One region of the Allorhizobium ampelinum S4 genome, then DNA from elsewhere that is predicted to be linked to it. Evidence: predicted binding sites of a transcription regulator. Region 1 holds the regulator's gene; each other region holds the start of a gene.
What was found. Region 1 encodes PhoB, which activates phosphate uptake and scavenging genes when phosphate is short. Its sites were predicted from a motif close to TGTCATNNANCTGTCAT; they were not measured.
Positions count from the first base shown of each region.

Region 1 (7,741 bases):
CTCGGCGCGGCCAAGCTGCATTTCCGTGCCGGACAAAAACAGCGTCTCGCCGCCCAGTTGACGCATGCCGACATCGAAGGAAACACGGGTGCGGGTCGATGGCTTTTCGAAGATCATCGCCAGCATCTTGCCGGCCAGCGGCTTGTCCGCTGTTCCGGCCCGGGTTCTGGTCTTGCGCTGATGGGCGTCGGACAGAATAGAGTGAAGGTCCTCGGACGTCATGGCCGAGAGATCGAGGAAGTGTTTCGGGGATGCCATGGTGTTACCTGTCGTTCATGCCTGAGCGATTTTGAGGGCGGCCTGCGCGGACAAAGCCTCGGCGGCCTGTTCGATGCGCTTGAGGCCTTCTCGGGCCTGTTCGGCAGTCAGCGTCAGAGGCGGAAGCAGGCGGATGACGTTATCGCCTGCCGGAACGCCCAGAATATGCTCGTGGCGCATCGCATGCAGCAGTTCGGAGGATGGCACTGCGGCCTTGATGCCGAGCATCAGGCCTTCGCCGCGCACGTCTTCGATCACGCCTGGAAAACGGTCTTTCAGACCAGCCAGACCCTGCCGGAAGATCAGCGCCACATCCCGGACATTTTGCAGGAAGTCATCGGCGAGAACCAGATCGAGAACGGCATTGCCGACCGCCATGGCCAGCGGGTTGCCGCCATAGGTCGTACCATGCACGCCAGCCGTCATGCCGGACGCAGCCTCTTCTGTGGCAAGGCAGGCACCGAACGGGAAGCCGCCGCCAATACCCTTGGCCACCGCCATGATGTCGGGGGTGAGGCCAGCCCATTCATGGGCAAAGAACTTGCCCGTCCGGCCCACGCCCGACTGTACTTCGTCGAGAATGAGCAGCAGGCCCTTCTCGTCGCAGATTGCCCGCAATTCGCGCAGGAACTCGCTCCCCACGACGCGAATACCGCCTTCGCCCTGGATAGGTTCGATCAGCAACGCAGCCGTGCTGTCGGTGATCGCCGCCTTCAATGCGTCGAGATCGCCGAACGGCACCTGGTCGAAGCCGGGCGCCTTGGGGCCGAAGCCTTCAAGATATTTCTCCTGGCCGCCAGCAGCGATGGTGGCGATGGTGCGGCCATGAAAGGCACCCTCGAAAGTGATGATGTGGAACTTCTCCGGATGGCCCTTGCTATAGTGATAGCGGCGAGCCGTCTTGATGGCGCATTCGAGCGCTTCGGCTCCGGAATTGGTGAAGAACACCTTGTCGGCAAATGTTGCCTCGACCAGCCTTGCGGCCAGGCGTTCCTGGCCGGGAACTTCATAGAGGTTCGAAAGATGCCAGACTTTTTCCGCCTGGCTTTTCAATGCCTCGACGAGATGCGGATGCGAGTGGCCGCAGGACGTCACGGCGACGCCGCCGGCAAAGTCGAGATATTGCTCACCTGTTTCAGTGTAAAGCCACGGGCCCTCGCCTCGCTCGAAACGCAGCGGCGCACGTGAAAACGTGTTGAACAGCGGCGTTGATGTCTGAGCCATGGCGGAAAATCCTTTCGAGCGGCTTTTTGAAGTCTCAATGAGTTTATAGGCTAACCACCGAAAAACCGGTGGAAAAAATCAAAAATGCCGCCTTTCGGCGGCATTTGCACTATTCCGGCTTCCGCCAGCGTTGTCAACAAAACATCGGGGCAAAGGCATTGCTCCGACATGTCCTTGCAAGCGCTGTTGAACAAACCGCCTCGATAAAAAATCGGTGGATAGCAAGTTGGGGAAAAGCCTGAAATTCGATTCACGATGATTCGGCGACTCTTGTCACGGAGTCAGGCTCACACTAGGTTAATAACGAATTACTACACTGCATGCGGCGGAAAAGTCACCAACAACACGAGGAAAGTTGGGTTCCGGAACCTTCCGGGACATGGATGATGGATTCCGCGTCAAGCGCGTGCACCAGGCGGAGATTGCGGCATGAACTGGACGGACGAGCGAGTTGAAAGACTCACGAAATTATGGGCCGAAGGCCTGAGCGCAAGTCAGATTGCGACGCAGCTTGGCGGCGTCAGCCGGAATGCCGTGATTGGCAAGGTGCATCGGTTGTGCCTTCCCGGACGCGCCAAGGCAGGCGGTCCCGCCGCGACACCAGCGCGCACACCCAAGCGGCCAGCGCCGTCCACGCCTCGTGCACCGAGTTTTGCCGCACGCACGCCTTCAAGCGCGCCGCGTCCTGCCGCGCGCACTGCTGCGGCGACCGCGCTGAACGAAGATCTCGACATGGATGTCACCGAGAACATGGCTGCTTTGCCGGTTCTCAACACCACCATTCTGCCAGCCTCGCGCCGTCTGTCGCTGACGGACCTGACCGAGCGGACCTGCAAATGGCCGGTTGGCGACCCGATGACCGACGAGTTTCACTTCTGTGGCTGCGACAGCCAGGACAATTCTCCCTATTGCAAATATCACGCGAAGCTCGCCTACCAGCCGGTAAACGAGCGGCGCCGGGCTGCTGCGAACGCGCGCTGATCTCTGCCCGTGATCTCCGATCGCATGTCATAAAAAAAGCGAGCCGCCCGGCTCGCTTTTTTCGTTCCACTGGGGTTTCGGTCCATAAAAACAGAGCAGCGATCTTATGCTTCCATCGAATAGCCGGCGCCGCGCACCGTGCGGATCACGTCCTGCATATTGGAAAAGTTGAGCGCCTTGCGCAGCCGTCCGACATGGACATCGACTGTGCGCTCGTCCACATAAATGTCATGGCCCCAGACGCCGTCCAGCAGTTGAGAGCGGGAAAACACCCGGCCGGGTGAGGTCATCAGGAACTCCAGCAGCCGGAATTCGGTGGGCCCGAGGCGCACTTCGCGGCTCTTGCGATGGACACGATGGGTTTCGCGATCAAGCTCGATATCGCCGCAACGCAGCAGGCTGGACAGAACTTCCGGCTTGGCGCGGCGCAGCATCGCCTTGACGCGGGCCATCAGTTCCGGCGTCGAGAACGGTTTGACGACATAATCGTCGGCACCGGTGGCAAGTCCGCGCACCCGTTCGCTCTCTTCGCCACGCGCGGTCAGCATGATGATCGGCAGGCGCTCGGTATCGGGCCGCATCCGCAGGCGACGACATAGCTCAATGCCGGAAACACCCGGCAACATCCAATCGAGGATCAGCAGATCCGGCACCCGCTCCTGCAGGCGAAGCTCGGCTTCGTCTCCCCGCAGAATGGTTTCGACCTCATAGCCTTCCGATTCCAGATTATAACGCAAAAGGACGCTCAGGGCTTCTTCGTCTTCAACGACGGCAATTTTCGGCAGCATTCGATCCCATACCTTCAATGAGAGAGTCTTCCCGCAAGCCTTTCCTTGTCCGCTCTGGCGAAAAAGAACACGGCAATACGAGAATTTCGATGTTTACAGCATGTTTGCGCTTCATGATGGCGCTCTACTGTGACTGGAAGGCTGGCCTGTCGCCACAGGTCGAACCTTCGGGTGAAGCCCCCACCCCATTTGGCGTCAGACGCTGAGCTGTCCGATGCCAATCTCCGTCATGGTTTCATACCGGCAGCCACAGATCATGGCTCTTGGTATGCTTTTCTTTGATATCTCAAGGTCTTGATGCCTTGAGATATCAACACGTCATGCAATGCGGGGATGGGTCAACATCCTCGCATTGTCATCTCAATCGGCGACCCCGAAAGCGGTCGTCGTGTCGTCCTTCGGGCGCTCACCCTCGGGCTGTGCGCCAGTGGCCATGTAATAGATGGTCTCGGCGATATTGGTGGCATGGTCGCCGATGCGCTCGATATTCTTGGCGCAGAACAGAAGGTGCGTGCAGGTGGTGATGTTGCGCGGATCTTCCATCATATAGGTCAGCAATTCGCGAAACAGCGAGGTGTAGATTGCATCGATCTCCTCATCGCGGTCGCGGATCGACTTGGCCTTTTCCGCCGAGCGGGTGGTGTAGACATCCAGCACTTCCTTGAGCTGGGTCATCGCCAGTTCCGAAAGATGCTCGATGCCGCGGGCCAGCTTGCGCGGCACGCCGGTGCCTTGCACGGCCATGACCCGCTTGGCATTGTTCTTACCGAGATCGCCGACGCGCTCCAGATCCGAGGCAATCCTGAGCGCACCGATGATTTCGCGCAGATCGGCGGCCATGGGCTGACGTTTTGCGATGGTGACGATCGCTTTGTCACCCACTTCGCGCTCGGCATTGTCCATGATCACGTCGTCGGAGATCACCTTCTGGGCGAGGGCGGCATCGGAATTGACCAGCGCGCGAACGGATTCACCCACCATCTGCTCGGCCAGACCGCCCATTTCCGAAATGCGGCGCATTAGATATTTCAGTTCCTCGTCAAAGGCGGTGTAGATATGCGCTGTCATGTTCTGATCCTTTAAAAAGATGCATTTTCAATCAACCGTCGGATCAGCCGAACCGGCCCATGATATAGTCCTGGGTCCGCTGGTCGTCCGGGTTGGTGAACATCTTGTCGGTATCGTTTTCCTCGACCAACTGGCCGAGATGGAACATTGCCGTGCGCTGGGACACACGAGCGGCCTGCTGCATCGAATGCGTGACGATGACGATGGTGAAATTGGCCCGCAATTCGTGGATCAGTTCTTCCACCTTGGCCGTCGCAATCGGGTCCAGGGCCGAGCAGGGCTCGTCCATCAGGATGACTTCCGGGCTGACGGCAATGGCGCGGGCAATGCACAGACGCTGCTGCTGTCCGCCGGAAAGGCCCGTTCCCGGCTCCTGTAGGCGATCCTTTGCTTCGTTCCAAAGACCGGCGCGCTGAAGGCTCTTTTCGACGATCTGGTCCATGTCTGCCTTGTTGCGGGCGAGACCATGGATGCGCGGGCCGTAGGCAATGTTTTCGTAGATCGACTTGGGGAACGGGTTCGGCTTCTGGAATACCATGCCGACGCGGGCGCGAAGCTCGACAACGTCGATAGATGGATCGTAGATATCCATGCCGTCGAGGGTGATAAGGCCGGTGACCCGGCAATGATCGATGGTGTCGTTCATGCGGTTCAGCGTCCGCAAGAACGTAGACTTGCCGCAACCCGAAGGACCGATCAGCGCCGTGACGGTATTTTCGCGGACATTCAGGTTCACGTCGAACAGGGCGCGCTTTTCACCGTAGTAAACGGACACATCCTTGCCGACCATCTTGGTGTTCACTTCGGTCATCTTCTGATCCAAGGCCTTTTCAACTGCTGATTCAGACATCATGTTCATATTCTTACTCCTCCGGCCTTTCTTTTCGCAATTGCTTGGCGAAAGCCGCGACGAACTTTCCTGGACGTTATCGCCCAGGACCGTGGTTCAGCTGGTTTCTACCACCGCCGCTCAAACCGCCTGCGCAGCAGGATGGCACCAACATTCATGATCAGCAGGAAAATCAGCAGAATGATGATGGCACCGGACGTCCGCTCCACGAAAGCGCGCTCGGCTTCATTGGCCCACATATAGATCTGTACCGGCAGGGCTGTCGACGGATCGAGCGGCGTACCCGGATAATCCGCCACGAAAGCCACCATGCCAATCAGCAACAGCGGTGCGGTCTCGCCCAGTGCATGGGCAAGTCCGATAATCGTGCCGGTCAACACGCCGGGCATGGCGAGCGGCAGGACGTGATGGAACACGGTCTGCATCTTGGACGCACCAAGACCCAGTGCCGCAGCGCGGATCGACGGCGGCACGGCCTTCAAGGCTGCGCGGGTGGCAATGATGATCGTCGGCAGGGTCATCAGGGTGAGCACCAGTCCGCCGACCAGCGAGGCCGAGCGCGGCAGACCGGCGAAGTTGATGAACACCGCCAGGCCCAGCAGGCCGAAGACGATAGAGGGAACGGCTGCGAGATTGTTGATATTGACCTCGATCAGGTCGGTCCAACGGTTCTTCGGGGCAAATTCCTCAAGATAGATCGAGGTTGCCACGCCGATGGGCAGAGCCAGGATCAACACGGTCAGCATCATATAGGCAGTACCGATCAAGGCCACGCCAACGCCTGCGGCTTCCGGGCGGCTGGATGCGCCGTTGACGAAAATACCGGTATTGAAGGACTTGGCCAGCGCGCCGCTTTCAGCCAGCGTATTCATCCAGCCGATCTGCTGGTCGGAAATTTTCCGGCTGCTCTCATCGACCGTCAGGTCGAATTGCCCCTTGAAGGCCGTATCGATTGTGGCACTGGCCAGGACCGAGACCGGAACCGTCTTGCCGACAAGCAACGGATCGGCAACGACCATATTGCGCAATTGGACGCGGACATTGTCGGACACCATCTCGGTCAATTGCTTCATTGCCGGACGATTGGATGTATCGATCTTCAGTTTTGCCGCCAGCGCATTGCGCACCAGAACCGGATAATTGGCCGCAACCAAAACATCGGGATTGGTGGCGCGCTGGTTGCTGGGATCGATCAGCTTCTCGCTAAACTCAACCGGAACGGTGATCGTTGTCTGCAAGAAGGCTGTGTAGCCTTTGGAAACCACCGACGTGAGCAGCAGCAGCAGGAACAACAAACCGAAGCTGATGGCGACAATGCCATAGGCCCGGAAACGGCGCTCAGCGGCGTAGCGACGCTTGATGCCGATATCCCGGCGAGGACGCGATACAGGGGCAAGGGCGCCAGCGCCGTGGCCTGCCGCAGCGGGGGAGAGGGTCTCGCTCATTCGTACTGCTCCCGGTATTTGCGCACGATGTAAAGCGCATAGATATTAAGGCAAAGCGTGATGGCAAAAAGGGTAATACCCAGTGCGAAGGCCACCAGCGTTTGCGGAGAGGTAAATTCAAGGTCGCCGGTCAGCTGGTTGACGATCTTAACGGTGACTGTTGTCATCGGCTCGAAAGGATTGAGCTGAATACGTGCCGCAACGCCTGCGGCCAGCACCACGATCATGGTTTCGCCGATAGCACGCGATGCCGTCATCAGCAGCGCGCCGACAATACCCGGAAGTGCTGCCGGCAGGATCACCCGCTTGACGGTTTCAGACCGTGTGGCACCCAGGCCAAGCGAACCATCCCGAAGCGAGCGCGGCACGGCAGTGATGATGTCGTCCGACAGGGAGGAGACATAGGGGATCAGCATGATCCCCATCACGAAGCCTGCCGTCAGCACGCTCTGTGCCTGGATGAAGCTGACGAAATCGCCGGTGGCGATGCCGTTGATCTTGGCGGAGATATCCCGCAGGAACGGACCGACCGAGGTCAGCGCGAAGAAGCCGTAGACGATGGTCGGAATACCGGCCAGCACTTCCAGCAGTGGCTTGGTGATCGAGCGCAGCCGTGGCGAGGCATATTCGGCCATGTAGATGGCAGCAAACAGACCGACGGGCACGGCAAACAGCATGGCGACCACGCCGATATAGAGTGTGCCGAGCAGAAGCGGGATCAATCCGAACTGGCCGCCGGTATCGGTGGCGCCAGCAGCGGCAAAGCGAGGATCCCAGACCGTGCCGAAGAAGAACCGCCAGGCCGGAACCTCCCGGAAGAAGTGGGTGGCTTCCGTCAGCATCGACATGATGATGCCGACTGTCGTCAAGATGGCGATGGAAGAGCAGATGACCAAGGCTGCCTGAATGGCTTGCTCCACCCGATTGCGGGCGCGAAAGCGTGGCGCGATCAACCGAAGCCCGAACAGGGCGCCTGCGAGCGAGGTGGCGATTACCACGATGGTCAGCGCCAGATCGTTGATGGCGCGCATGCCGTTCAAGGCCTCCGCCGCCACGATCATGTAGGGCTCAGGCTCGCCGGCCAGCGGTACGCCTTGTTCGGCCAGCATTGTGCGGGCAGTCGTGGC
Region 1 covers NC_011989.1:407,783-415,523, forward strand. Annotated here, with positions in the region: gene argF (ornithine carbamoyltransferase) at 1-258, opposite strand, end outside; gene AVI_RS01960 (aspartate aminotransferase family protein) at 274-1,482, opposite strand; gene AVI_RS01965 (GcrA family cell cycle regulator) at 1,912-2,463, shown strand; gene phoB (phosphate regulon transcriptional regulator PhoB) at 2,568-3,251, opposite strand; gene phoU (phosphate signaling complex protein PhoU) at 3,612-4,319, opposite strand; gene pstB (phosphate ABC transporter ATP-binding protein PstB) at 4,363-5,178, opposite strand; gene pstA (phosphate ABC transporter permease PstA) at 5,277-6,614, opposite strand; gene pstC (phosphate ABC transporter permease subunit PstC) at 6,611-7,741, opposite strand, start outside.

Region 2 (7,741 bases), 1.4 Mb from region 1:
GGAATTATCGAGAATTTCTCCGAGCTGCGCGACGAGCTTGTCGCTGACGGCGCTACGTTCACCAGCCAGACCGACACAGAAGTCGTCGCCCAGCTTCTTGCCCGCTTCCGCCGTCAGGGGCTGGATCATAAGGCTGCGATGCTGGCGATGCTGAACCGGATTACCGGCGCCTATGCACTGGTGGTGATGTTTGCAGATGACCCGATCCAGCTTTTTGCCGCCCGGTTCGGGCCGCCGCTGGCCATCGGCCATGGCAAGGGTGAAATGTTCCTGGGCTCCGACGCCATTGCCCTGTCGCCTTTCACCAACCAGATTACCTATCTGGTCGATGGGGATTTCGCTGTGATTGGCCATCGCAGTGCCCAGATCATGGATTTCGCGGGCAAGCCGGTCAAGCGCATCAAGCAGGTCTCGCAGGGCAGCGCCTATCTGGTCGATAAGGGCAATCATCGCCATTTCATGGAGAAAGAAATCTATGAACAGCCGGAGGTGATCTCCCATGCGCTGGCGCATTATGTCGATCTGGCTGCCCATACGGTGAAGAGCGATGTGATCGGCCTGGATTTTGCCCGCCTGCGTGGTCTGGCGATTTCGGCCTGCGGGACGGCCTATCTGGCAGGCCTGATCGGTAAATACTGGTTTGAGCGCTATGCCCGCCTGCCAGTCGAAATCGATGTCGCATCCGAATTTCGCTACCGGGAAATGCCGCTGTTGCCGGATCAGGCCGCACTGTTCATTTCGCAATCGGGCGAAACCGCCGATACGCTGGCCTCGCTGCGCTATTGCAAGGAGGCGGGGCTGAAAATCGGTGCGGTCGTCAATGTGCAGGAATCGACCATTGCCCGCGAGGCCGATGCGGTCTTTCCAATTTTGGCCGGGCCGGAGATCGGCGTTGCCTCCACCAAGGCTTTCACCTGCCAGCTCGCCGTCATGGCGTCGCTGGCGATTGCCGCCGGGAAGGCGCGGGGCCTGATCGGTGAACAGGACGAAAAGGAGATGGTGCGGCATCTGTCCGAACTGCCGCGCATCATGAGCCGGGTGGTCAACCTGATCCAGCCGCAGATGGAAAGCCTGTCGCGGGACCTGTCGAAATTCAAGGACGTGCTCTATCTCGGTCGCGGCACCAGCTATCCGCTGGCATTGGAAGGGGCGCTGAAGCTCAAGGAGATTTCCTATATTCATGCTGAGGGCTATGCCGCAGGCGAGCTGAAGCATGGCCCGATTGCGCTGATCGATGAAAACATGCCTGTTATCGTCATCGCTCCGCATGACCGGTTCTTCGAAAAGACCGTCTCGAACATGCAGGAAGTGGCGGCGCGCGGCGGCAGGATCATTTTCATCACCGATGAGAAGGGCGCGGCATCCTCCAGGCTGGAAACCATGGCGACTATCGTTCTGCCCGATGTGGCGGAAATCATCGCGCCCATGGTGTTTTCACTGCCGATCCAATTGCTCGCCTATCATACGGCGGTGTTCATGGGCACGGATGTCGATCAGCCGCGCAATCTGGCGAAATCCGTCACGGTTGAGTGATCGATTTATGCACTGCACACCTTGCCTTGGCGGGCAAGGTGCCGCACAGTTTGACCATACTGCTTCGGTGTGCGTTTATGCGGCGAAGCAGGCCATTTCATTAAAAATCGGGTCATATGTCGGATAAACCAGAACGAATTTCTTTTGCCAGCCGGCTAAGGACCAATTTCCTGACCGGCATGATCATCTGTGCGCCCTTGGCGATCACCGTCTGGCTGACCTTTACCTTCATCGATTGGGCGGATAGCTGGGTCACGCCCTATATTCCGCAGCGCTACAATCCGGAATATTACTTCAATATCGCCATTCCCGGCACCGGCCTGGTGATTGCGGTGGTCGGCATCACCATGATCGGCTTTCTGGGGCGCAATCTCGTCGGGCGATCTGTCGTCAATTTCGGGGAGTCGATCCTCAACCGGATGCCGCTGGTCCGCACCCTCTATAAAAGCCTGAAGCAGATTTTTGAAACGGTGCTGAAGGAACAGTCCAGTTCCTTCAAGAAGGTCGGGCTGATCGAGTTCCCGGCTCCCGGCACCTGGGCCATGGTGTTTATCGCAACTGAAGTGACCGGCGAAATCGCTGCCCGGCTGAACGAGGAGGGCGAGGAGATGATTGCTGTCTTCATGCCGCCGACCCCGGTGCCTACGGCTGGCTTCCTGATGTTCGTTCCCCGCAGCCGCCTGAAATTGCTGGATATGACGCCGGAAGAAGGCGCCAAGCTGCTGATTTCCGGGGGATTGGTCATGCCCGCATGGAAACCGGCTTCCGGCACGATTGCCATGCCGCCCGTCGTGGATGTCGCAACGGGAAAAACGGGGCTCTAGGCTTTCGTCAGAATGCCCGTTTGCTGTATGATCTTGTCACGATCCTGTCACGGGAAGCTTCTAATGGCCCTGATGGGGGAGCAGTGATACGGCAGACAGATATGCCGTATCCCATCAAGGCTGAGCGCTGCCCCGGTTGATGCAAAGGATCGGGATCATGGTATTTTCACGCAAGGCATTGCTTCTGGCTGCAACTGTTCTGGTCTCTTCGGCTGGTTTCGTTCTGGCGGAAGGAACGGTCAGCGCCAATGGAGTGACGATCGCCAACAAGGGCCTTGTCGCAATCGGCCGCATTCCGGCCAACGAGCGCGACAAGTTCAAGGAAACTTTCGGCTCCGGCTCCGGCATGGCAGTCGATCTGACCCAATGGAAAAAGCAGGGCGAGACCTATTCCGGTTCGCTTTGGCTCCTGCCGGATCGTGGCTACAATGTCGAAGGCACGACGGATTACAACACCCGTATCAACAAGATTGATTTTACCCTGGCGCCAGCACCGGCAGGAACCACTCTGCCAGCCGATAAGCAGCAGAAGGGCTTTGACGCAAAGCTTGCCGATACGATCCTGTTGACGGATGGCGAGGGCAAGAGCCTGACAGGCCTGGACCCGGAATCGGGTGTTCGCGCTGCGACCAAGACATTGCCAGCCTTGCCGCAAGCAACCACCGGCAAGATCTCGCTCGATCCGGAAGCCGTGGTCCTGTTGAAGGACGGCTCGATGATGATCAGCGACGAATATGGCCCCTATATCTATCATTTCTCGGCAATGGGAAAATTGATTTCCGCCACCCAGCCGCCGAAAGCCCTTCTGCCGATGCGCAAGGGTGAGCTGAACTTCTCGTCCAACAATGTTGGTGAAGGCGGCAAAAAGCCGGACCCGAAGGACCCGGATACCGGTCGCCAGAACAATCAGGGCCTGGAAGGCATGTCGCTGACGCCGGATGGCAAGTTCCTGATCGCGCTTTTGCAAACAGCGACCCGTCAGGATGGCGGCGATAGCAGCTCCACACGGATGAATACCCGCGCCCTGGTTTATGATGCAGCCGATATGGATCATCTGAAGCTGGTGCATGAATATGTCGTGCCGTTGCCGACCTTCGACAGCAAGGGCAAGGTTGCCGTGGCCGCCCAGAGCGAAATCCTGGCCTTGTCGGACAAGACCTTCCTGATGCTGGCCCGTGACAGCAATAGCGGGCAGGGCATGAAGAACGACACATCGGTCTATCGCAAGATTGATCTGGTCGATCTGTCAGCGGCCACTGACATTGCCAACAGCGAATTCGATGATGCGAAGCCGGTGGCCCCGAAGGGCGTGGTGGATGCCTCAGTCAAGGTGGCAGCGGTGACGCCGTTCATCGACATCAACGACAACAAGGACCTCGCCCGCTTCGGCCTGCACAATGGCGCGCCGAACGATGCCAACAATCTCTCCGAAAAATGGGAGGCGATGTCGGTCGCATCGGCCCTCGATCCAGCCGCTCCGGACGATTATTTCCTGTTTGTCGCCAATGACAACGACTTCCTGACCCAGGATGGCTATCAGGTCGGCGCGGCTTACAAGGCCGAAGGTGGTGCCGATGTTGATACCATGTTCCAGGTGTTCCGCGTGACACTGCCGGGCATGACTGCCAAGTAATTTACGACCAAGGTTACTTACCAATGAAACGCCGTGCATCCGAATGGGATGCACGGCGTTTCTGTTTCTGGATCATCGCACAGAAAACCGAAATCACAGTGCACGACGCAAAGATTTCGGGGCTTCGCCACCCCCTCATCCGGCTGCCGCCACCTTCTCCCCGATGGGGAGAAGAGACCGAGTTGATAGCACTGAACCTTAAATTACAGCATCGGACCGAAAAGCGGTTCTTAACTTTTGGTCTGATGTTCTATTTTACGCCTGTCTGGCGTGCAGCCAAGCCTTGAATGCGTCGACTTCGTCGGTCTGGATCGCCCCGACGCCTGCATCTGCCAGCACGGTCCAGACGCCCTCCGGATCGGCAAGGGCGCGGGTGTCGTTGAAATCGAGGCAATGAGAGACGTCGAGCGTGTTGATCCAGACGCGGATGTTTTGGCGCTCCAACTCGGCGCGAGCATGGGCGATATCGGCGAGATCCTTGAATTTCACTTCGATCATTGGTGCCTTGAGGCTCTCGATGTGGCGCAGGTCTTCGGCAAACCGGCCCTGACGGACGGGGAACATCGGCATATGCGGGATTTTTCCAAACCAGTCGGCATCGACAATGGCGAAATGGTCTGCGTCTGGATCAATGTCGGTCTTGACCAGAACTTGATCGGCAATGTTCATCCGCAGCACTGTTTCCATCACCTGCGGCAGATCACGGGTGAACTTCGTGTCGATATTGACGGTAATCCGACCGCGAGCTTCTTCAAGAATTTCCTCCAGTGTCGGAACGCATTCCTCCGTTATATCAGCCTCCGGGCCGCCCGCGCCGCTGCGCAACTTTGCCTGACGGATGACATCGAATGGCAATTCGCTGACCGTGCCGCTGCCGGTCGTTGTCCGATCCAGGGTTGCGTCGTGAATAACCACAAGATGGCCATCGGCGCTGGACTGGGTGTCGATTTCGACCATATCCACGCCTTGGGCAATTGCTGCCCGGATCGAGGCCAGCGAGTTTTCCGCCGTGCTCTTCCACAGGCCGCGATGGGCGATGGTCAGAATGGTGGGATTGGTGCGCGAGGCCATTTCGGCAATCGAGCAGGGACGGGTGGCCAAGGATTGGTGTGCGAGCGTGGACGTCTGGACAGGCATGGATTGGACTTTCGGCTGTTACAGTTTTTGAGAAATTAGATCTTGCCCATGCCTGCCGCCATCAGGTCGTCGCGCAGGATGCGACCGGCGATGATGAAGACGATGAGGGCTGGCAAAAGCAGGATGAAGGAGACGATGGCGGCCAGCGGCAGCTGCATCGAATAGGGGTCGAGATACATGTAAAGCTTGATCGGCAGGGTCTGGACCACAGGCGCGCCGACAATGAAGGATTTGTCGAATTCCTCGAAACTGCCAATGAACGACATCAACCCGCCCGCCAGCAGCCCGGGCACGGCCAGCGGCAGGATGATATGCGCGACAATGCCAACTGTTCCTGCACCCAGCGAGCGGGCCGCATGGATCAATTCGTCGGGAATGGTCTCAAGCGTTGCGGTCATCAGCCGGATCATCAGCGGCAGGGTGCCGACGATCTGGACAATGATGACGCCAGCCACCGAATAGGCAAGGCCCAGCGCCAGAAACACCTGGCCAATGCCGACCGCGACCACCAGACCGGGAATGATGACTGGCGCGAGAATGAAGATCTCCACCAGCCGTTTCAGCCGGAAGGGAAAGCGGGCCATCGCCCAGGCGGTCGGCAAGGCGATAAGTGCCGTTGCGAACGTGACCGTGAAGGCGATGCCGAGGCTGGTTGCCATCGCTTGGAGCAGGCCTTGATCACTCAGCACGCTGGCCCAGCGGCTGGCCGTATAGACTTGCGGCAGCACATGCGGCGGCTGCCAGCCATCGGCAATGCTCCAGATAAACATCAGGGCGAGCGGCAGGGCGATGGCAAGGGCCAGCGAACCGAACAGGCCAATAGTAACGAGAATGCGGTCTTCGGGTCGGAACATGCGGCGTCGTGCTGTGGCAGGCGGGGCGAGTTCAAGAACGGCCATCACGCATTCCCTCGCGCATTGCCAGCACCGATCCGGCTGGTCAGGGCATAATAGGTCAGGAGAACGATGACAGCGAACAGGCTGAGCACCATGCCCATCGCATAGACCTGCTCGAACCGTCCCTGTTTGAACTCCTGCACCATCAGGACAGAGAGTGGGCGCGCCGTTGGTGGGCCGACAATATCGGGTATGGCATAGGAGCCCATCGAGCCGATGAAGGTCAGGAGAATGGCGGCGGTAATGCCCGGCATGGCAAGCGGCACGTCCACAGCCAAAAATGTCCGAAGCCGGGATGCGCCAAGCGTGCGGGCGGCAAAGCGGATATCCTCGGGAATGGCGGCAAAGGCGCTGGTGATGATCAGCGTCATGAACGGGATCTGCTTCCAGGAATTGGCGATGATGACGCCAGCACCCAGGTCGTCGCGGACCAGTTTCGGCAGGGTAAAGCCGAGTGGGGCCAGCAGGCGGTCGAAAAAGCCACCGCGCTCGAAGACGACGATGATCATCAGACCGACGATAATGCTCGGAACGGCCATCGGCAGCTTGTAAAGCCCGCTGAACAGCTTGCGCCCGATAAAACTTTTGCGCAGCAGAAGCGCCAGCGGCACGGAGAGCGCCAGCGACACCAGAACCGGCATGACACCGTAATAGATTGAGGTGGATAGGCCGCGCAGCATGGAGGGCCGGGTGAAGATCCGCTGATACCAGCTCAGCGTAAAGCTGCCATCTTCAAGCCGGAAGCTGCCGACCAGCGCCGACAGCAGCGGCAGGCCGAAGAAGAACAGCAGATAGCCGACCCCCGGCAGGAGCAAGAGCAGGAGCTGGATCGAGCGGCGGCGAAGCAGCGATGGCATCAGGCGGCCTCCATCGACGGCTGGTCTTCGAGGACATGCACGGCATCGTGGAAAGACAGCGAGACCCGGCTACCCATCTCTATCGGTATCGCCCCGCCTGACTGGCTGATCTTGATCCTGACCGCGCCGATATCGGCGGTGTAGAGGATATTGGCACCCATGAAGGAGACGGAGGTGACGGTTGCCGATCCGTTTTCGTCGCGTTCGATACCGATATTTTCAGGTCGGACCGAAATCTGCATAGGTCCGGCAGCGGGACGGTCCAGCACCACGTTCTGACCCCAGGGGAGCAGCGCATCCATGCCGGACGCCTTGACGGAGAGAAGATTGGTCTGGCCGAGGAAGCTGGCTGTAAAGGCCGCTTTTGGCGACCGGTACAGCTCCAGCGGCGTGCCGATTTCGACAACCTGACCGCCGTTCATAACCACGATCCGGTCTGACATCGCCATGGCCTCGGCCTGGTCATGGGTGACGTAAAGGCTTGTTGCGCCGATGCGGCGATGCAGTTCGACCAGCTCGTGGCGCAGGCTGTCACGCAGTTTGGCATCGAGATTAGACAGCGGTTCGTCAAACAGCAAAAGACTTGGCTGCATGACAATGGCGCGGGCCAGCGCCACGCGTTGCTGCTGGCCGCCGGACAATTGCCGGGGCATACGGTCAACCAACGCGCCGAGATTGCAGATCTCCAGCACATGGGCGATGCGCCGCGCCCTCTCGTCTTTCTGCACATTCTTCATCTTCAGGCCAAAGCCAAGGTTTTTGGCGACCGACATATGCGGAAACAGCGCATAGGACTGGAACACCATGGCGATATCGCGGGCTTCGGGCGCGAGTTCGTCAATCCGCTTGCCCGCCAGCCGG
Region 2 covers NC_011989.1:1,786,115-1,793,855, forward strand. Annotated here, with positions in the region: gene glmS (glutamine--fructose-6-phosphate transaminase (isomerizing)) at 1-1,533, shown strand, start outside; gene AVI_RS08495 (DUF502 domain-containing protein) at 1,650-2,357, shown strand; gene AVI_RS08500 (esterase-like activity of phytase family protein) at 2,515-3,990, shown strand; gene AVI_RS08505 (glycerophosphodiester phosphodiesterase family protein) at 4,246-5,127, opposite strand; gene AVI_RS08510 (ABC transporter permease) at 5,163-6,026, opposite strand; gene AVI_RS08515 (ABC transporter permease) at 6,026-6,880, opposite strand; gene AVI_RS08520 (ABC transporter ATP-binding protein) at 6,880-7,741, opposite strand, start outside.
Region 2: the regulator PhoB is predicted to act here: its motif matches at 2,392-2,408, upstream of AVI_RS08500 (esterase-like activity of phytase family protein).

Region 3 (7,741 bases), 1.8 Mb from region 1:
CGGTGACATAGTCGCTGGTACGCTGGTCACCAGGGGCGCTGAAAATCACCTCGGTGCGGTCGAATTCCACCAGTTCGCCCAGATACATGAAGGCGGTATATTGGGAGATGCGCGCCGCCTGATGCAGATTGTGGGTGACGATGGCGATGCAATAGGTGGACCGCAGGGTTTCGATCAGTTCTTCCAGCTTGCTGGTTGAAATCGGATCGAGCGCCGAGGCTGGCTCGTCCAGCAGCAGCACGGACGGCTTGACGGCAATGGCGCGGGCAATGCACAGGCGCTGCTGCTGGCCACCGGAAAGACCAAGGCCGCTTTGATGCAGCTTGTCCTTCACCTCGCCCCAGAGAGCGGCTTCCTGAAGTGCTGCTTCAACGCGATTATCCATATCCGGCTTGGACAGCCTTTCATAAAGGCGGATGCCGAAGGCGATATTCTCATAGATCGACATCGGAAACGGCGTCGGCTTTTGGAAAACCATGCCAATCTTGGCGCGCAGCCGGTTCAGGTCTTCGGATGGGTTGAGAATATCGCGTCCGTCGAGCAAAACCTCGCCCTTCACCTTCTGCCCCGGATAAAGATCGTACATCCGGTTGAAAATCCGCAGCAGGGTCGATTTTCCACAGCCGGACGGGCCGATAAAGGCGGTGACCGTGCGATCACGCAGGCCGAGATCGACATTTTTGATCGCCTGATAGCCGTTTTGGTAATAAAACGACAGCTGCTTGGCCTCGACCTTGATAGGGCGGCCGATATCGGACGGATTGAAGGCTTGCAGAGGTGCGCGCATCAGGGGCGACCTTGTACCCGTGTCAGACATTTGCATCTATCTTTCCTTCTTTCCGAACAATAACCCCGCCGACAGGCTTCGTGCGACGATATTCAAAACCAGGATCGTCACCGTGATCAGCAATGCCCCGCCCCAGGCTAACCGCTGCCAATCCTCATAGGGGCTCATGGCAAACTGGAAGATCACCACCGGCAGATTGGCAATCGGCTGACTGAGATCGGCGGTCCAGTATTGATTGTTGAGCGCGGTAAACAGCAAAGGCGCGGTCTCGCCGCTGATCCGGGCGACAGCCAGCAGCACGCCGGTCAACATGCCGGAGCGGGCGCTGCGCCAGATCACCGAGGTCATGATTTTCCAGCGCGGCGCGCCAAGCGCCGCCGCCGCCTCACGCATCGCATCCGGCACCAGCGCCAGCATGTCTTGGGTGGTGCGGTTGATGACCGGAATGGCAATCAACGCCAGCGAGGCAGCCCCGGCATAGCCGGAGAAATGCCGGAACGGCACGACCAGCAGCGTATAGACAAACAGGCCAATGACGATGGATGGTGCGGCCAGCAGGATATCGTTGACGAAAATCGCCACCGTGCCAAGCTTTGTGCCGCGCCCGTATTCCGCAAGATAGGTACCGGCCAGGATACCGATTGGCGTTGCCACCACGGTTGCCAGCAGTGTCATCATGAAGGAGCCGTAGATGGCATTCGCAAGACCGCCATCCGAACCGGGCGGAGGCGTCATTTTGGTGAAGAGGTCAAGCGTGATCGCTTGCAGACCATTGCTGAACAGCGTCCACAGGATTGCCGCCAGAACGGCGAGACCAAGAATGGCCGAGGCCAGCGACAGGCCAAGGGCGATACGGTTGACGAGATAGCGGCGAGAAACAATCGACATCGGCTGGCCTCAAAAACTTTCACTGCGCCCGATGAGCCACTTGGCAAGCGCCAGCACTGCAAAGGTGATGAAGAACAGGATGAGACCAAGCGCCACCAGACTGGACGTATAGAGATCCGACGTCGCCTCGGAAAACTCATTGGCAATCGAAGCCGAAATCGTCGTGGCGGGCGAGAGCAGCGAGGTGGCAATCCGGTGCGAATTGCCGATCACGAAGGTGACTGCCATGGTTTCGCCCAGCGCCCGGCCAAGGCCCAGCATGACGCCGCCGATCAGGCCGCGCCGGGTATAGGGAATGATGATGTGGAAGACGACTTCCCAGGTGGTCATGCCCATGCCGTAGGCGGATTCCCTGAGTAGCACCGGCACGGTGCCGAACACGTCGCGGGTGACGGAGGTGATGAATGGAATGACCATGATCGCCAGCACGATCCCCGCCGTCAGAAGACCGATGCCATAGGGTGCGCCGCTAAACAGCAGGCCGAGAACAGGCACATTTCCGAATGTGGCGATCAAAGCGGGCTGCACCACGGATTGCATGACCGGCGCCAGCACGAAGAAGCCCCAGAGCCCGTAAATAATGCTGGGAATACCCGCCAGAAGCTCGATGGCCGTGCCGATGGGCCGTTGCAGCAGCGGCGGGCACATTTCGGTGAGAAAGATGGCGATGCCGAAACTGACGGGAACGCCAATAACAAGCCCGATGACCGAGGTAATCAACGTGCCGTAAATCGGAGCGGCTGCCCCGTAAATGTCCTTGGCCGGGCTCCAACGTTCGTTCCACAGAAAGGATATGCCGAATTCCCGCCAGGTCGGCAGGGATTCGATCAGCAGTGACAGAAACACCCCGAGCAATGCGACCATAACCAGCATGGCGCAAAGCCAGGTGGCGCGGATGAACAATGCATCGGCAAAGCGCACCCGCTTGGCGGCAGCGGTTCTTGCCTCTTCCTCGCTCATGGTCGGTTGATGGATGACAGTCATGCAGGGCTTTCCGAAGGGACAAGGCAGCGGAGTGGTTCAAATATGCAAACAGCGGGCGATGACCGTCCGCTGTTGTTGTAGAAGAAAGACGAGTGGCAATTACATCGCCTTGAAGACCGGCTTGCCGTCCTTCTGGATGCTGTCCCAGGAGTTTTCGATCAGCTTCACCACCGGCTTCGGAATAGCCACATATTCCAGCGCCTTGGCTTCGCCGGTGCCATCCTTGTAGGCCCAGGCGAAGAACTTCAGGGCGGCTTCGGTCGCGTCCTTGTCGGCAGGGTCCTTATGGATCAGCACCCAGGTGGACGCAGCAATCGGCCAGCTCTTTTCGCCGGGCTGATTGGTGATGACGACGTTGAAATTCTTGGCACCGGCCCAATCGGCATTGGCAGCGGCAGCGGCAAAGCTGTCCAGCGAAGGCTCGACCACCTTGCCCGCGTCATTCTTCATCTTGGCATAGCCGAGCTTATTCTGGATCACATAGGCATATTCATTATAGCCGATGGCGCCAGCGGTCTGCTTGACCGTGTTGGCAACACCTTCAGAGCCCTTGGCGCCGATGCCGACCGGCCACTCAACAGCGGTGTCGGAGCCGATCTTGCTCTTCCAATCAGCGGAAACCTTGCTGAGGTAATCGGTGAAATTGAAGGTGGTGCCGGAACCATCGGCGCGGTGTACGACGACAATGGCTTGGTCGGGCAGCTTGACGCTCTTGTTGAGAGCGGCAATCACTGGGTCGTTCCACTTGGTGATCGTGCCCATATAGATGCCTTCGAGCGCCTTGCCATCCAGCACCAGTTCGCCCGGCTTCACGCCTTCGATATTGTACATTGGCACGATGCCGCCCATCACCATCGGAAACTGGGTCAGGCCGTTCTTGGTGAGTTCTTCGTCGCTCAGCGGCTTGTCGGTAGCGCCGAAGGTCACGGTCTTGGCTTCAACCTGCTTGATGCCGCCGCCCGAACCGATGGACTGGTAATTCAGGCTGATGCCGGTCTTGGCTTTGTAGGCTTCACCCCATTTGGAAAACACAGGGTAGATGAAGCTGGAACCGGCACCGGAAATGTCGGCAGCAAAAGCCGCACCGGTAAAGGCGACCGAAAAGGCGGCAAGCGCCGCACCCGTGGCGATCTTTTTCATGAAAGTCATCGGAATAATCCCCGTGTTCGTCGAGCAATCTCTCAAAGCCCCAGCGGCTTTTCGAGCGACACTGGCATTGGCCTAAGTCGCTTCCATGAAGCTTTCGTGACAAAATTCCGGCCAGCGAGTGGCATCACGCGGCTGTGATTTTCAGGCCCATAAGCGTAAAGTTGGCGTGATTTTCCTTCCATTTGCAATCAGGTTTCCCTTCCCCTCTTTCCGCCTGTTTTTTTCTCAATTCACCGTCCCGCTGCCGGGATTGGAATGAAACAAGAACGTTTTCACTGGCCTTTCGAGGTAGAATCACTACATTGAAGGGCATGAGCAACGGTTTTGACGATATTCCCTTCTTTGACGAAGAGCCTGCACCCCGGACCTCCGCAAAAGGAGCGAAAGCCACGGATGCGCCTGCGCCCCAACAGGAGAGCAGCCCTGCGGCAAGCACCAAAGCTGGGGGCGGATTGGGCATCGCGGCGCGTGCCATGGCCGCGCGCGACCAGAACCGCAATCCAGATTACCTCGCAGGCCTCAACCCGGAACAGCGTGAAGCAGTCGAAACCCTGGATGGTCCGGTTCTGGTGCTGGCGGGTGCCGGCACCGGTAAGACGCGAGTGTTGACCACCCGTATCGCCCATATTCTGGCCACCGGCCGCGCTTTCCCCAGCCAAATCCTCTCCGTCACCTTCACCAACAAGGCGGCCCGCGAGATGAAAGAGCGCGTCGGCGTTCTGGTTGGCGGTGCAGTCGAAGGCATGCCCTGGCTTGGCACATTCCACTCCATCGGCGTCAAGCTCTTGCGCCGCCATGCCGAACTGGTCGGCCTGACCTCAGATTTCACTATTCTCGATACCGATGACGTGGTGCGGCTGATCAAGCAGATCATCCAGGCCGAAGGGTTGGACGACAAACGCTGGCCCGCCAAGATGTTTGCCGGAATGATCGACGGCTGGAAAAACAAGGGCCTCGACCCCGCGCAGATCCCCGAGGGCGACGCCCGTGCCTTTGGCAATGGCAAGGGCCGCGAGCTTTACGCCGCCTACCAGGCTCGGCTGAAAAGCCTGAATGCCTGCGATTTCGGCGATCTTCTCCTGCACCCGATCCGGATGTTCCGCGCCAATCCGGATGTGCTGAAGGACTATCACCAGCGCTTTCGCTATATTCTGGTGGATGAATATCAGGACACCAACACGGCGCAATATATGTGGTTGCGGCTGTTGGCGCAGCGGCCAAGCACAAAAACCGCTGACGGCAAGGTCACAAACGGCACAGTGAATATTTGCTGCGTTGGCGACGACGATCAGTCGATCTATGGCTGGCGTGGGGCCGAAGTGGACAATATCCTGCGCTTCGAGAAGGATTTTCCGGGCGCGAAAGTCATCAAACTGGAGCGGAATTACCGCTCGACGGAGCATATTCTTGGCGCTGCCGGTTTTCTGATTGCCCATAACGAGGGTCGTCTGGGTAAGACGCTGTTTACCGACCGGGTCGATCCGAACGACGAAAAAGTCGTGGTGCATGCCGCCTGGGATTCCGAGGAGGAAGCCCGCGCGGTTGGCGAGGAAATAGAACAGCTGCAACGCAACCAGCATAAGCTCAACGACATGGCCATTCTGGTGCGCGCCTCCTTCCAGATGCGCGAGTTTGAAGACCGGTTCGTGACGCTTGGGCTGAACTATCGGGTTATCGGCGGCCCGCGCTTTTACGAGCGATTGGAAATCCGCGATGCCATGGCCTATTTCCGCATGGTCTGCCAGCCCGCTGACGACCTGGCCTTCGAGCGGATCGTCAATACGCCAAAGCGCGGTCTGGGCGACACTACGGTGCGCACCCTGCATGACTATGCCCGCAAACGAGATATTCCGATGCTGGCAGCGGCCTCCGACATCATCGAGACCGATGAGCTGAAGCCGAAGGCGCGCAAGGCGCTGTTTGACGTGGTGACGGATTTCCGCCGCTGGCAGGATCTGCTGGAAAACACGCCGCATACCGAGCTTGCCGAACAGATCCTCGACGAGAGCGGCTATACCGCCATGTGGCAAAACGACAAATCGGCGGAAGCACCAGGGCGGCTGGAAAACCTGAAGGAACTGATCCGCTCGATGGAAGCCTTCGAGAGCATGCGCAGCTTCATGGAGCATGTCTCGCTGGTGATGGATGCCGAGACCAACGAAAATCTCGACGCCGTATCGATCATGACGCTGCATTCCGCCAAGGGGCTGGAATTTGAGACCGTGTTCCTGCCCGGCTGGGAAGAAGGCCTATTTCCGCATCAGCGCGCACTGGACGAAGGCGGACGCGCCGCGCTGGAGGAAGAACGGCGGCTGGCCTATGTCGGCCTGACGCGGGCCAAGCGCCGCTGCCACCTGTGGTTCGTTTCCAACCGGCGCATCCATGGCCTGTGGCAATCAACCATGCCGTCGCGCTTCCTGGATGAACTACCGCCCGCCCATGTGGAAGTGGCCGAAGTGGAAACCAGCTACGGCGGCTATGGACGCGGCGGCTACGGCCAGTCCCGCTTCGACAAGCAGGAACCGTTCACCAATTCCTACTCCACCCCCGGCTGGAAGCGCGCCCAGGCCAACAAAACCGACGCCACCCGCGAAAACTGGGGCAGCCGCTCCGGCCACGCGGTGGAACGCATCGGCTACGGCGAAAGCGGCCCCCGCGGCCAAACCATCGACGGCCAGTTGGTCGCCAAATCCACCAGCAATGAACCGTCAAAGTTCTCCGTCGGCGACCGGGTTTTTCATATCAAATTCGGCAACGGCAATGTGTCTGTCGTTGAGGGAAACAAGCTGACGATCGATTTTGATCGGGCGGGGCAAAAGCGGGTGCTGGATGGGTTTGTGGAGCGGGCTTAGCTTTGAGGGAAATTTTTAATGTCTAAACCCTAGATAGAGAAATCAACTTCTCTGGGGTAGTTTACATGACATCATTTGAGACCTTTGAAGATGCACTTTCCGATGCAAAAGGTCAGAAAAACCTTTTGGTTGGCAATGGCCTCAGCATCGCGTTTGATGAAAAATTTGGTTATAGTCAATTATTCGATGTAGCAGATTTTATAAATAACAACCCTAAAGTCGCCTCTATTTTTAACGCTCTTAAAACCAAGGACTTCGAAACAGTTGTCGGAGCTCTCTATAGTGCTAGCGAGATTGCTAGGAATTTCGAAGAACACGCTTTTTCAGAAAAAATTATCGACCATATTTCCGTATTAAAGACAGCTCTTATCGAAGCTGTAAGGCACATTCATCCAGGGAGCAGTAACTTGGTAAGTGCCGACCAAGCGGCCAAACTAAGAAGCTTCATGCAACCTTTCTTGATGGAAAATGGCTGCATATTTTCTCTCAACTACGATGCTTTGATTTATTGGTCTTTACTAAAGGACGGAACGCCAAAACTAAATTTTGCAGATGGATTTTCCACGAAAGAAGGGGCAGAACTGAAATTTGCCGGAGATGGATGCCCTAAAGAAATAAACGTGCTGTTTCCGCATGGAACGTTGTTTATATTCGATAAAAATGGCGATGCATTTAAGCCAAAAGCTAAAGAAAAAACGCTCATTGAAATAATTACCGAGCATATGGAAAATGGAAATTTTCCACTTTTCGTCAGCGAGGGAAGCTCGGAGCAAAAGTTAATGGCTATAAGAAAGAGTTTCTATTTAAATTACGCATATGAAAAAATAGAAAGGCAACAAGACAACTTTTTCACCTTCGGCCACTCACTTGATCTTCAGTCAGACGGACACATTTTCAGAAAAATTGCTGAAAATAAGAACGTCTCAAACCTTTATGCGTCGTACTACGACAGTAAGGAAGCGCTGTTGGGAAATCTTCATCACCTGCTGGACGCAGCCAAGCGTGATTCGACAAATCCATTGAATATACATACATTTCCCGCGAAAAGTGTATCCTGTTGGTAGAGAAGCGAAAGCATAAA
Region 3 covers NC_011989.1:2,355,424-2,363,164, forward strand. Annotated here, with positions in the region: gene pstB (phosphate ABC transporter ATP-binding protein PstB) at 1-787, opposite strand, end outside; gene pstA (phosphate ABC transporter permease PstA) at 824-1,675, opposite strand; gene pstC (phosphate ABC transporter permease subunit PstC) at 1,685-2,659, opposite strand; gene pstS (phosphate ABC transporter substrate-binding protein PstS) at 2,759-3,808, opposite strand; gene AVI_RS11195 (ATP-dependent helicase) at 4,120-6,660, shown strand; gene AVI_RS11200 (DUF4917 family protein) at 6,726-7,724, shown strand.
Region 3: the regulator PhoB is predicted to act here: its motif matches at 3,894-3,910, upstream of pstS (phosphate ABC transporter substrate-binding protein PstS).

Region 4 (7,741 bases), 110 kb from region 1:
AAGGTGCTGCCCTCACTTTTCGCAAGATCCAGAAGAAGATCGGCAACCGCAGCCCCCGCCTCGGCGTCGAGGCTTGCGGTCGGCTCGTCGGCAATGATCACGCCGGGTTTTCTCAACAGCGCCCGGGCCACCGCCACCCGCTGCATTTCGCCACGCGACATGGTTTCAATAGCCTGATCAGGACGCCCAAGGCCGAAACGCTGCATCAAGTCGTGGGCGCGCTTGACGCAAGCAGGCGTCCCCACCCGCGCCAGCCGGGCTGGCAGCAGGATATTGTCGATGGCCGACAGGCCGGAGAACAAATGAAATTCCTGCATGACAAGACCGATATGCGCCGCGCGGAACCGGTCGCGCGCGCCCTCTGACAGACCCGACAGGTCGGTGCCGTTCCAGCGGGCTTGGCCTTGGCGCAGGCGCTCCAACCCCGTCATCACATTAACAAGCGTGCTTTTGCCCGAACCGGAACCGCCGGTGATCGCCAGTTGAGCCCCGGCGGCAACCTCAAGCCGACCAATGTTTAAAACCGGCTTCGGCAAACCAATATAGCGGACCGCGACATCCTCGAGAGCAAGCGACATCATGGGTGATCACACCGTGCCATAAGTGGCATTTCTCAGCCGCAACAGACTAACGAAACCCGTTTCAGGGTCGGTCCAGGACCCCATTTCCAGGGTTCCAGCCACTTCGATGCGGGTTCCCGGCTGCACGAATGTCTGCTTTCTATCCAGGTAGACCACGACGATATTGTCCGGCCAGTCCGCGTCCGAGGAACAGAACGGGCAGAGCGCCATCGGAATTTCCGTCAGCACGAAAAACGCCGCTTCCGCCTTCAGCGGCGGCGCCATAAAACCGCGCATCGCCACCGGCTTTCCGGCAGCCTGTTTGACCATGTCGGAAAATTCCAGCCCGAGCACGCCAACCTTGCCATAGAGCTGGTCAAAATCGATCAGCTGCGGTGCTGCCTTTGCCGGTTTTGAGAACAGCCCAAGGGCGGCACACCCGAAAAGGGCCAAACTGTCTCGCCGCCGAAAAGCAACCCTGCTGAGATCTTTCATCGTAACGCCTCGGCACTGAACACGGCATCGCACCACGCCATGCACCCTCAAAAATAGAGCATTTCCAGGAAATGCGTAAAAACAAATGGTGGAAGTCTCAATAGAACAGGCTCCGGATGCGATATCCGCACCCGGAGCCGAGTATCATAGCAGGCTTAGTTGGCCTTTGGCGCACCAAGGGCAAAAGCGTCGGCCAATACCTTGTAGACGTCGCTTTCTTCCAAATAGCCCTTGAAGCCTTCCGAACCGGCACCCGTGGCCTGAAGCACGACATCGTCAACAGCGTGGACGGCGGTGTCGGCGGAGCGTGGCAGATTGCCTTCGCGGAAAACCGCACCCGGCACCGACTTATAGGCCTCGTTGGCGACGTATTGCTTCTTCTCGTTCTGGATGGCGGGTTCGAACGGACCGTCCATCTTAGGGCGGAAGGTCTCGTAATAGTCCGGGAAGTTGGACGAAAACACCGCCAGGCGACGCGATACATCGACCTTGTCCGGGAAGCCGTCGCCGTCCTTGTCTTCATAGTTCGGGAAGCCGGCATCGGCATAGACGCCAACCTTTTCGCGCATCTCGGTGCCGGGCTTGTCGTCGTCAATGGTTCCGATGATGGAAACGCCATGGGTGTGGTCGCCGGTGACGACGATCAGCGTATCCGGATGAGTCTTCAGGAATTCGAGGCCAAGCCCAATCGCCTGATCGAATTCGATGGTTTCATACATAGCCCGATCCCAATCCATCGGATGGGACATTTTATCGATGGAAGCGCCTTCGACCATCAGGAAGAAGCCGTCCTGGTTCTTGGAGAGCTGATCAAGGGCAACCTTGGTCATATCGACCAGGCCCGGCTGATCGGGGAATTTGTCGACGGTCCCCTTCTTCAGGAACTTGCGATCCAGAAGCGTATCCATGTTGCCGGTATGAAACAGACCGAGCAGCTTGCCGCTATTGGTGCCAGCAGCAGCGTCCAGTTCGGTCTTTGAGGTCGCCAGCGTATAGCCCGCATTCTTGAACTCGGCGATATAGTCCTTGTCGTCCTTGCGCTTCGAGCCGGGGATGGACTTGGACAGGAAATAGGCCGAACCGCCACCCAGGATGACATCCGGCTTGACGTTGAACATCATGCCGACAATTTCGGCCTTGTCGGCGCGGGCGCGGGTATGGGAGACCACGGCAGCGGGCGTTGCATCTTCGATTTCAGCCGGAGAAACAATACCAATCGACTTTTTGGTGGTGCGGCGCAGCGCCTCGGCAATGGTTTCGACCTTCGGGTCATCAAGGGTGTTCGGGGTGCGGTCGGCATAAACGCCAAGCGCGTTCACGGCGGTCTTGTGGCCGGTCATATAGGCCGACATGGTGTTGGCGCTATCGGTGGCGATGGCATTGGTCGAGGACGTGCCGATAAAGGCCATCCGGTCGAGGCTATCCATGTTGAGGTGGCCGTTAGCCTTGCCTTCGGTCATGCCCTTGGACATGATGCGGGCGCCGGTGCGGTGGGCAACCGACAGACCGTCGCCGAGGAAGAAAATGATATTCTTGGCAACAGGCTTTTGCTGGGTCGCATAGACATCCCAGGTGACGGATTTCTTTTCGTCGCCAGCCGAAACCTCGACCTTGTAGGAGCCTGCCGGAAGCTTGACATCACGCAGGATCAGGGCCGAACCCAGAACCTTGCCTTCCTTGCCTTTTTCTTCGGCGGTGAACTGTGCCTGGCTGCCGAACACGGCCTTGTAGTCCTGGCCGTTAACGGTGATTTTTACGTCTTCCGGCTTGACGACAGATTTCAGCTCGACCTTGAAATCAAAGGGAGAACCGGTGAGGATCGTGGCGCGATCAAGCGGATAGACCGTGGCGGCTTGAGCGCCACCTGCCAGAACCGTCGTGGTAAAAAGAGCTGCGAGAATGGTGCGCATAATGTTTCCCCCAATATGTGCCAGATGATTGCAGGGCGGTCTTAGGGCGCAGAGATGACAGGCAGATGACAACGCCCGATTGCGTGCCGATTGTCTAAATGCCTCTCAATCCTTGCGGAAGACAATGCTGGCCGTCCACCCGGTGATGACAGCCACCAGCACGGCGAAGATACCGTAGGACAAGGGCTGGTTATGGGCAGCATCGGTGATTGCCTGTTCGACACCGGTCTTCACCACGCGCAGGCGCAGATCCTTCTGGGCCAGGAAGACGCCGCTCTTGAACAGATAGGCATGCACGACATGCACGCCATCGGGAATACTGGCGGGCAGCCGCAGGCTGGCGCGAAACAGATTGGTGCTGACGAAGCGAATACCGGTATCGCCCTCCTGATAAAGGCCGCTCGTCTGTTGCAGGCGGCGATAGGCAGCCCGGAACTCGCCCATATTGATGTCGCCAACGAAATGGCCAGTCGGCGTCAATGGCAGATAGTCGACGCCAAGCCCCAGATCGTTCAGAACCTCGCGTGGGGCAATCGCCTGCACCGGCCTGGTGCTGGCAACCGAATACGAGGTCGGCACCCGCTCGAAGGTCAGGGATTGACGGTTGACCCAGATGCCAAGGAACCGCTCCTTGCGCCGCACGGTCGCCGCTTCCCTCGGGCCTTCCAGCGTCACCACGACATCATATTGGCCGATGGCCAGCAGCAATTGATCGACATTGTTCAGCGCACCAAACACAGTGAGATCCGCACCGCGAAAATCCGAGGTAATGGCGATTTCATTGGTGGACGTGCCGATTTCCAGCGTTTCCTTACCGGTACTATCAGGGGTCAGAAAGGGGATCTGGGCGCTCGCCGCGCTCGCAAACGGGATTGCGCCAGAAAGTGCGATCAGCGCGATAAGGAGGAACCGGCACAGGATCATCGGCCCGTACTCCCCACCACGATCGAATAGGCATCGTCAGGGGTCATCACCAGTTCGATGGCAAGGCGCAGGCCAACGGCCATCACCAGCAGGCCCAGCAGAGCACGCAATTGTTCGCCGCGCAGTTTCTGGCCGACCCGCACCCCATATTGCGCGCCGATCACGCCAGCGATCATCAGCATGAAGGCCAGAACGATATCGACCGAATAATTGGCCTTGGCCTGGGCAATGGTGGTGAAGGCGCTGACGAAGATGATCTGGAACAGCGAGGTGCCGACCACGACATTGGTGGGGATGCGCAACAGATAGATCATCGCTGGCACCAGAATGAAGCCGCCGCCGATGCCCATCGGCGTCAGCACGCCGACGAGGAAACCCAGCACCAGAATGGGGATGGCGCTGAGATAGATCTTCGATTTCTTGAAGCGCATCTTGAAGGGCAGCCGATGCACCCAATTATGATGACCGGGGCGGCGCACGGGCGCTGGCTGCTTGCGGGCCGCACGGCGCAGCGCACCGATGCTTTCCCAGAGCATCAGCGTGCCGATGGAGCCCAGCAGCACGACATAGAGGATGGAAATGAACAGGTCGATCTGGCCGAGCTTACGCAGAGCGACAAAGATCCACATGCCGAGCGACGCGCCGAACAACCCGCCAACCAGCAGCACGCCGCCAAGCTTCAAATCCAGCGAGCCACGCCGAAAATGGCTCATGGCGCCGGAAACCGAAGAGGCCACCACCTGATTGGCGCCGGTGGCAACGGCAACGACGGGCGGAATATTATAGAAGATCAGCAAGGGGGTAATCAGGAACCCGCCGCCGACACCAAACATGCCCGAGAGAAAGCCAACAGCCGCGCCCATGCCGAGGATGATGAAAATATTCACCGACAGTTCCGCAATCGGCAGGTAAAGTGTCACGGCTGTCCTCGAAATGCGCCCGAAATGCCAAATTCCGCCGTCACGACCGGAATGCCCATGACGATGCCCGTCAATCCTTACGATATCATTCCTTAAATCCCGGTAGATTTAGGGGATCTTACCCAAAAAACCTCAAGCGTCACGTATTCTAAAATCCTGACGCTCGCCCGGCATCCGGCAATATTGATCAGTCCCGTAGGTGTGTTTAGGCGATTGTAAGAGGATTTCGTTCGCCTGCAAGGCAAAACGGCAGACGCAAAATCTTTCGGCGCGCTCTCTCGCCTGAGTTTGCCTCAGCGAAAGTTGAGTTTGTCCGGGTCAATCTGAACTTCACAGTTTCCAGTCGCATCGACACTGACGACCAAACACCACCAGCCGCGCCCCCGCATCACCCGTTGTGGGCCAGCAACGCCTTGACCAACTCATTGGAAACCTTGCCGCTTGGCTCCTGGCCCACCGAGGTCTGGAAGGCCTTGATAGCGGCAACGGTGCGGGCACCGAGCTTGCCATCCGGCTCACCGGCATTGAAGCCGTTCTTGTTGAGGATGGCCTGGATGTTGCGGACCGCCTTTTCCATATCGACGCTGCCGGTCTTCAGGCTCTTGCCGACCCATTCATCCGGCAGGTTGACCGTGTTGGCATCGGCATTCATTGGCATTGTCTGCCATTGCTGGACGCTCGCCTTGGCACGAGCAAGTGCAGCAGGCTGCATCGATCTTGCCACTTCTTCCTGCTTGGCAGCGGCATCCTTGTCGCCCTGGCTGGCGGCCAGCGCGAACCATTTATAGGAGGCTTCCAGATCCGGCTTCACACCCGTACCGCGCGCATAGAGCACCGCGAGATTAAACTGGCTGTCCGTCACGCCGAGGTCGGCGGCCCTGGCAAACCACTTGGCCGCCGCATCCATATCCGGCTTGCCATCGCCACCGGAGGCGTAGAGCACGGCGAGGTTATGCATGGCGCTGGCATTGCCCGCGTCAGCGGCCTGGCTGTAAAGCCCTTTCGCCCGTGTCAGGTCGCGCTGAACGCCAGTGCCTTTTTCATAAAGCCCGGCAAGGCGATATTGAGCAGGCGCCAGCCCCAGATCGGCGGCGCGCTGGAACCAGACCGCAGCCTGTGAGACATCACCGGGCAGGCCGCGTGCTTCCATATAGCGCGAACCGATTTCGAATAGGGCAGCTGGCTCGCCCGCCTTGGCAGCCGTCACCAGGGAAGCGGGAGACAGATCGGCGGGCACCTCAAACAGCGGCTTGACCGCCTCAGTCTTCGGGGCGGTAAATCCGGCCTGGGCCGCATCCGGCATCGGCGGTTGAGCCGAGAGACCGGCGACCGTCTGGCTGCCATCCATCGGGGTGGAGGAAAGGCTGGCCTGTCCTGTCGGTGACGTCACCGGAATGACCGGCGCGGAAGATAGCTCGGCCTCGGTGCTTTCCACCGCGGGCTGGGATTGCGGCGCTTCGGCCTTGATCTCGACCGCCCGAACTGGTTGTTGAGGTGCCTGCTGGATCGAAGGTGCCTCAATGGCCGCAGAGGGTGCCAGTTTGGCAGGTGCCGGTGTGGCAGGCGCTTGCGCGGCCGGAGCCGGAGCATTGCCGCCGCCAAGCGTCTTTACTGCCGAGACGGCAAGGGCCGCCAGCAAAAGCGCGCCGACCGCCATCAGGATCGGGCGACGATATCTGGAAAAGGCCGAGCCGCCAGCGACTTCGTCAGCAAGGGCTGTCCGGCTAGGGCGGCTGGCCCGATCGGTTTCCTGGGCTGCCGCCTGTGCGGCGCGGCGCGCTGCGGCAATGAAATCCATCCGGTCATCCGCTGATGCCGGTTTTACACCTGCCGCACCAAGCGCAGGTTCAGCCGGTGCAGAACCGGCCTGCTGACGCGCCCGGACCTTTTCCAGGATCTTGCGCACATCCGGCTTGCCGGAACCAGGTTCCAGCAATTCATTGGCCTCTTCCGGGGGGAGGATATCAACGGGATCGATGGAAGGCGCATCCTCGATCATCTGACGCGGCTGCGGAGCGGCGGCCTTTGCCGGAGTCGCGGTCTCGGTCTGCGCTTTCTTGATCTTCGGCTTCAGGCGCCGGCTCAAACCGGCGATCAGGCTGGGTTTCGCGGCCTTCCCATCATCGCTCTGCGGACGAGCCTCGGCATGAGCGGGCGCATCGATAGTGTCTTCAGCCTGAAGAAGGTCAACAACCGGTTCCACGTCGGTCTCAACGGACGCGGTCCGCTGCGCAGCCGCAACCGACTTATCGGCGCGATCTTCCTCACTGTTGGCGGTGGCAGTCCGGCGGTCCATCTGGTCGAGTTTTTCAGCAATCTGCACCAGGGTCTGGTGCAAAGCCTCGACGGTACGGTGGCTGCGTTCCTCCCCGCCCCGGCTGATTTCTTCCAGGTGGCGCAGGTGATCGGCCAGAACGCCCAGTGTTTCGGCAATCTGGTCCTGTCCCGCCACCTGAACGGAGGCCGGGCTTTGGCGGGCATAATTGTCCATCACAGCTTCGGCGGCCTGGCGGGCCGCCTCGACGATATACTCGTCGCTGGTCGCCAGATAATCCTCAAGGGCCGCCATCCGGCCTTCGATACGCTCACCCTGGCCATTGTCCGTCAAGGGCGAGGCGCTGATCAGCGCCGAGAGATGGGCGATCTGCTGTTCCAACCCGGCAATGGCGGAGCCATCACCGGATGGCGAGGCACTCGTCTCATCCAGACGGGCAGCGATGGAGTAAAGCCGGTCGTCCAGGCTGCGCAGCAGGTTTTCATCCACCGATGATACCGTCGGCTGAGCATCGATCTGATCGATTCGCCTACCGATCACGGCAATCTGCTCGGCCAGCTTGTCGCTCAGCGAAGCATGGTCCAGCGCGTCGATCTTGCGGGAGATATCGGAGAGATAGCCGGTCAGTTCGGGTTGCAGGCTTTCACGCTGCGACAT
Region 4 covers NC_011989.1:516,890-524,630, reverse strand. Annotated here, with positions in the region: gene AVI_RS02450 (ABC transporter ATP-binding protein) at 1-581, opposite strand, end outside; gene AVI_RS02445 (hypothetical protein) at 588-1,055, opposite strand; gene AVI_RS02440 (alkaline phosphatase) at 1,211-2,965, opposite strand; gene AVI_RS02435 (TIGR02186 family protein) at 3,071-3,889, opposite strand; gene AVI_RS02430 (sulfite exporter TauE/SafE family protein) at 3,886-4,809, opposite strand; gene AVI_RS02425 (peptidoglycan-binding protein) at 5,198-7,741, opposite strand, start outside.
Region 4: the regulator PhoB is predicted to act here: its motif matches at 3,020-3,036, upstream of AVI_RS02440 (alkaline phosphatase).